DNA from 3 places in the Paenibacillus germinis genome. Region 2 is predicted to be linked to each of the others. Evidence: riboswitches for the same ligand, from Rfam matches in the RefSeq annotation. Region 2 holds a riboswitch; each other region holds the start of a gene.
The links. A riboswitch is a leader RNA that binds a small molecule or an ion and turns the genes downstream of it on or off. The one in region 2 is predicted to bind cyclic di-AMP.
Positions count from the first base shown of each region.

Region 1 (2,204 bases), on a different contig from region 2:
TCGATCAGGAATGCATTCATAATCATGACTTTCTGTTTCATCCCTTTGGATAAATGACTGGCGAAGCTGTTCAGCTTGTCCTTCATTTGAAACTGCTCCAAAAGAGAGCTAGATCGAGCCAAATAGTCGTCTTTCGACAATCCGTAGGCCATAGCGGTGAGCTCGAGGTGTTCGCGGATCGTAAGCTCTTCGTAGAGCTCAGGACTTTCGGGTACATAAGCGTAGGTTGCGCGATAGGACAAAGGATTTTCAGCTAAAGTTAGTCCGTTGATTCGAATCGATCCTTTTTGCGGTTGGAGAAGGCCGAGAATGTTTTTGATTGTTGTACTTTTACCTGCACCATTAAGTCCGATCAGACCCATCATTTCACCTTGACGGATAGAAAAGGTTAGGTCATGAAGAACAGGTTTTTTTGGTAAATATCCCCCATATAAAGAGTCAACTTGTAGAATGGAGCCCATCTCATTGCCTCCCTGATTAGCAAATTATTGGTATTTATGAATCACTTTCCTATACGATCATTATAAACAAATTTGTAATTTAAGCCTAGTTTAGGGGTGAAAAGTTGAAAATAGTTAGTATACGTACGTAAAAATGAGATATAAGTAGAAATAGGGCTATTTAATTGTGTGTTTAAGCGAATTTTAGTTGATTTAGCCCTTTTTAGTAGGTGTCAATCCCTTTACAGGTTAAGATTAACAGCGTAATATACTTTTCATAATAACTTAATAACCAATTTGCCATTTTTCCATTCGCTGAGTTCCATTTATGGGAACGGGGGAACCACTGTAAGCTGAAGAAGCATGCTTCTTGAGTGAACAGAGTGAGTAACAGGGGTGAATCTTTGAGTATACTTTGTATGCTCTTAGTAGGGCGACTCTCACGTCCGAATCCGTCAGCTAACCTCGTAAGCGTAAGAGAGGTAACGATTGTCGTGCGTGCTATTTGTGTATTTTACTATACAAACTAAGCCAGCGAGAAGAGTCCTCTTCTTGCTGGCTTTTTGTCTTCATAAAGGGCTATACACATTTCGGACGACTAAAAATTGCCCGGAATTCATATGAATGTTGAATAGGCAAACTGGTGTGGGACGACCAGAAGGCAGCGGTATAGTACCGTACTGCTGATGGCGAACACGTTAAGTTAAACTAAAAAACCTTAGTCGCGTCAAATCTAATCATGCTGTAACCTGGCGGCGAGGCTTTGAAGGAGGACCGAAGAAGTGGGCAGTATCTCTATTAGCGAGACCCATGTAAAACGATCATCCAGCATGTCCTTCGCATTGCGATGGAAGCATGAAAACTTGCGTTTGATTTTAAGTCTAGCCATAATTTCAATCGCAATGACTTTCATGTTTTTGGTGTTGTTGTACGGTACGGCTACCAAGAGCGTATCCGTGGTTGTGAATGGAAAAGAAACCGTTGTGCATACGAAGCAATGGGTCCTGCAACGCCTACTGGATGAACAAGCCATAAAGATTGGTGAACACGATGAAATTTCTACTGCGCCAACGACAACAATCAAGGGTGGAGACAAAATTGTCATCGAACATGCCTCACCGATTCAATTGACTGCTGATGGAAAGACCACCACTGTTTACACAACTGCAAGAACGGTTGAAAGTGCATTGCAACGTTTACATATTGCACTTGGGGAGCACGATCGTTTAACTCCCGAACCGACAGCCGCTCTGAGCTCAGGCGATGAAATCAAAATCGTTCGTGTGAAGAAAGAGACGGAGGAAGTAACTGAGACGATTGCGTTCGATACGGAAAAGAAAAGCGACGCATCGCTGCTCAAAGGCAAAGAGCAAGTCGTCCAAGAAGGTAAAGAGGGCGTACTCTTGAAGAAGAAAGAAAAGACTTTCGAAGATGGTGTTTTAGTAGCGGAAGCAGTTGTGGGTGAAGAAGTACAAACAGAAAGTATTAATAAAGTCGTGTCCGTGGGCACGAAAAATCCTGTTGTTGTTCTCTCGGCTTCATCACCTAGTGTGGATGAGGTTTCGAAGAATGGTGTAACATTTGGGTACAAACAAATCCTGAAGAATGTGAAGTTAACTGCTTATTCGGCAGACGTGGCATCTACAGGTAAATCCGAAGGAACTCCTGGTTTTGGTAAAACCTATACAGGGACTACCGTATCAGAAGGCAGAACGATAGCGGTTGATCCCAAAGTTATCCCGCTCGGATGGTGGGTTTACATTG
Region 1 covers NZ_WHOC01000088.1:54,014-56,217, reverse strand. The annotation lists gene GC102_RS17775 (ABC transporter ATP-binding protein) at 1-461, opposite strand, end outside; cyclic di-AMP (ydaO/yuaA leader) riboswitch at 744-929, shown strand; gene GC102_RS17770 (resuscitation-promoting factor) at 1,223-2,204, shown strand, end outside.
Region 1: it holds a riboswitch for cyclic di-AMP, as region 2 does, so the genes downstream of both, GC102_RS17770 (resuscitation-promoting factor) here and kimA (potassium transporter KimA) in region 2, are expected to answer to the same signal.

Region 2 (2,204 bases):
CGCCTTGCGCAAGTGTAAAAGATAAAAACACGCCTATCGCATATAGAGGAATGAGTGCATCGGTCTTACCTTTGAAACCAATCAGAAGAATACTGGCCAGCACACCAAGTGTGATAATACCATAATGAAACGAAAGTCGGTCTCCTCGGAAGGAGAACATACGCGGAAAGTTTTTATCCTGTGCCATAATGGATGCTAAGATTGGAAAGCCGTTGAAGCTAGTATTAGCAGCCAAAACCAGAATGAGCATAGTACCAATTTGAGTAGCGTAGTACATCACCCCACGACCAAATGCCTGCTCTGTCACCATCGATAATACAGATGTATGACCATTATGATCAGGTACAATACCATAACCCAAAGCCAACAGCGTTACTCCTCCAAACACGATAGCCAAAAGTGTCCCTAAGGATACTAACGTACGCTTCGCGTTTTTCACAGATGGTGAGCGGAAATGCGGCACGGCATCGGAGATGGCCTCGATCCCTGTCACCGCTGAACACCCGGAGGAAAATGCTTTTAAAAGGACGAATAACGTTAATGAACTCGTCATTGAGCTCGGAGCAAACGCTATGGGATGCGTATTAATGGATCCCGTCAGCATATCGTATGTGCCTTTGCCCACTAGCAGTAAAATACAAAGAATAAAAAAGTACGTTGGAATCGCGAAAATCGTACCTGATTCCGAAGTTCCTCGTAAATTTAGCCAAACCATGATCCACACGAGAACCAAAGTAATCGGAACAATATACGGTACCGCCGATGGAAAAGCTGACGTAATTGCCTGCACGCCGGCAGAGATCGAAACGGCAACGGTAAGTGTATAGTCTATAAGCAGCGAAACCCCAGTCAGCCTTCCCCACACCATACCTAGGTTTTCTTTGGAAACCATATAAGCTCCGCCGCCTTGCGGGTAGGCCTCAATCACTTGTCTATAGCTCAAAACTAGCAGCATAATCAGAGCAATAATAGATATCGCAATGGGCAAAGAGAACGCAAAAGCGGCAATCCCAACAGTCGCGAGTTCCAAAAGAATCTGCTCAGTCCCATAGGAAACCGATGATAAGGCGTCCGAGGAAAGGATTGGAAGTCCCTTCCAAACCGGCAATTTTTCGGATTCCATTTCGCTGGATTTAAGCGGTTTTCCAAACATAATTTTTTTTAATGAGTCGCTTGTCATTCGTGATAGTTCCTCCAATTAAACCTAATATCTGACGTAAACTTGCGTTTTAGGACGCAAAAAAACACAAGGATAGACCTTGTGTTTATACACATGTTCTCCTTCCCACGGTCGCTTACGAGGTTAGCTGTCGGGTTCGGGCCGCGAGAATCTGCCCTAAATGGTGCCACACTTAAGCACCTTTACTCACCCCATGAAACTTTTGGTTCCCCCGCTTTTCTAATAAGAAAATTAAGCGAAATATTCAACTGTAACGTACGAGTTGAATACTACTCTCTTCTTGCGGCATAGTAAAGGATTGAAAAAACTTAAAAATATAACTCCAACCTCTACATTCACTCAATAATTCGCTTACAATCATACGATTCGTTGATTTACTTCCATTCTCTGATTCCATCATGGTTTTTTAAACATTTGGCGAATCGCCCGGGTCGAGCATCACCGGTGGATTCGTCTTTTTTTACGCTTGACAGAAAAATACAACTACTTTAAGATTTAGCTGTATGATAGCTATACAGCTATATAGCTATATAGACATACAGTTATATCGAACTAAAAAAATTTAAAGGGAGGTCACATGTATGACTGTTATTGGAAAGAAGATGTCTATCACAGGGTTAACCATTGTCATGTTAGCAGGAGGGATACTCGCAGGCTGCTCATCGGATGAGAAGAAGGGCAACGCGGGCGGAGACAAGAAAGAGACCGTTACACTAAAAATGATAGAGAGTTTGACCAGCCCTGAAAGAACAACACTTCTTAAAAACATGCTCGGCGAATTTGAGAAGCAAAATCCAACCATTAAAGTAGAGTTAATCTCGCCGCCGCTTCAGAATGCGGATACGAAGATCGCTGCTATGCTAGGTGCGAAAGAAAGTTTGGATGTTCTCGAGGTTCGCGATAATACCGCAAAACAATTTGTAACGAATAAATTTATTGAAGATCTGAAACCGTTTACAACGAAGTGGGAGAATTACAAGACGTTGAACGATAGTGCCAAAATGGCAGCTGAATACATTGACGA
Region 2 covers NZ_WHOC01000138.1:42,857-45,060, reverse strand. The annotation lists gene kimA (potassium transporter KimA) at 1-1,180, opposite strand, end outside; cyclic di-AMP (ydaO/yuaA leader) riboswitch at 1,278-1,428, opposite strand; gene GC102_RS25645 (ABC transporter substrate-binding protein) at 1,762-2,204, shown strand, end outside.

Region 3 (2,204 bases), on a different contig from region 2:
TGTTAATCATTAACGGAACAGATCTTGTTATATTGAACTTGGAAGAAGTCCGACGTAGAAGTATTAAAGTGTGGAGCGTTATTCCTCTAACTATGCTGGATTGGAGGCCTGATGCCCAAGCCTTAAGCATTAAAGAAATGATCCGGCACATATTGGACAGCGAGCATTATTATCATCTTGCAATTCTTAACAGTGGAAGTTTGTCTTCATACGATTCTCCTTTTGACAATCGGGAATTTTCTTCGGTGGAGGATGAACTGATATTCGCACAAATGTACAGAGAACAATTCTTGAATACCGTTAAATCGTTCACCCCTGAGGATTTGTCAAATATTAAAATTAATCGAAGTGACGTAGGGTATGTTCGAACTTTAGGAGATATGTTAATGAGGATCGCATACCACGAATCCGTTCACACCGGGCAACTGTTGGATTATATGCGAACGGCTGGAATCGATCGGCCACGAATTTGGGATTAATGAGCTAATATTTTGGTCTAAAAGTAACGGCTGATACCGCTTGCAAAATATTGTTGGAAAATTTTGAGTCATGTTCTCTATGATTTCACATGTTACAATTTGTGAGATCCATATGGATCAAATAACTCAGAAGGCCGAAGTTTCATGTGAAGCACGGGGGACCCATTATTTGGGGTGAAGCCGCGACAGCGGCCGGGTGATTACTCTTTGATCCGAATCCGACAGCTAACCTCGCAGGCCGCAAAAAGGAGAGGTTTATTTTGAAACGTTACAAAAAGCTTGTGGTTACCGGCGCAATAGGATTGAGCGTCCTCGTAGGTTCGAGCGCGGCAATGGCCGCACCAGCAACCCATACGGTATCAGGTAATGATACAATGTGGTTAATATCCCAGAAGTATGGCATAAGCCTATCTTCGCTTATTAAGGCAAACCCTCAGGTTGCCAACCCGAACGTGATTTGGTCTGGTATGAGCCTCAACATTCCTGGCAGTACGAGTACAAATGCAGGTACTAAAACGCCAGTTACGACTGCGCCATCCCAAACAACTTTTGCTAGCCAAGTCGTTAACTTAGTTAACCAAGAACGATCAAAGGCTGGACTGCGTCCATTAACCAGCAATAGCGCACTTACCACCATGGCTTTGGACAAAGCGAAGGATATGTACAACAATGGTTATTTCGATCATACCTCGCCGACTTATGGGTCGCCTTTTGATATGATGAGCACATACGGCATTCGCTATTCCTACGCAGGTGAAAACATTGCAAAAGGTCAACAAACGCCTGAAGCTGTCATGAAAGCTTGGATGAACAGCACGGGTCATCGTCAAAACATTCTAAGTCCTAACTTCACCCAAATCGGTGTTGCTTTTTACAACGGCGAATGGGTACAGGAATTCATTAGCAACTAACGTAGCAACATTTGTCAGCAGAATATTTTAAGTAAAACCAGCAACTATTTGTTGCTGGTTTTTTCGTTTTTTGAATTCACCTCTCGGTTATGAGCATATATAACTAACTACAGTAAATAGAAATGTGCCCTCATTTTCAATTATATTTCCATATTAAGTAATTTGTAATAGAATGAAGCGAATGAATGTTCTAAGTGAAATTTGGGGAAGGGTTGAGGTGTCATTAATGTATCCAATCAATTTAGACGAAATACCCAATGAAATAAATGATTATTTAGGTGCCATTAAAGAAATCAGATTTCCAAGACAGGGTCATACATCTGATGTAGCAATAATTGAAAGTTCACGAGGTTGTTTTGTTATAAAAAGAGCAAAAGGTGAACAATATTGTTCCTGGTTATCTAAAGAAATTGATGTGCTATATAGTCTACATAACACGAAGTTACCTATTCCCTCTGTTTATCAGATTGTGCAACAAAAAAGTGAGAATCAGTCTTGGGCATTGCTGCAATTTTTTGAGGGGGAAACTTTAAGACATGTATTAAATAAAGAGAAAAATACGGATAAGAAGCATGAAATGATATTCAATTTTGGTTTAACCTTGTCACAAATTCACTCAACTCCATGCCCCAAGGAATTAATTAGAGATACGATTTGGTTGGATGACATGTTAGTACATGCGGAATATAATCTTAAACATTTCTCGGTAGATGGAACTGCAGAGTTATTAGAACAATTGAAGAACAACAAGCCCCAACCATTGAAAAGCACACTAATTCATGGAGACTTCACTATTGATAATGTATTAGTTCGT
Region 3 covers NZ_WHOC01000047.1:24,739-26,942, reverse strand. The annotation lists gene GC102_RS09745 (DinB family protein) at 9-479, shown strand; cyclic di-AMP (ydaO/yuaA leader) riboswitch at 602-734, shown strand; gene GC102_RS09740 (CAP domain-containing protein) at 740-1,390, shown strand; gene GC102_RS09735 (phosphotransferase family protein) at 1,617-2,204, shown strand, end outside.
Region 3: it holds a riboswitch for cyclic di-AMP, as region 2 does, so the genes downstream of both, GC102_RS09740 (CAP domain-containing protein) here and kimA (potassium transporter KimA) in region 2, are expected to answer to the same signal.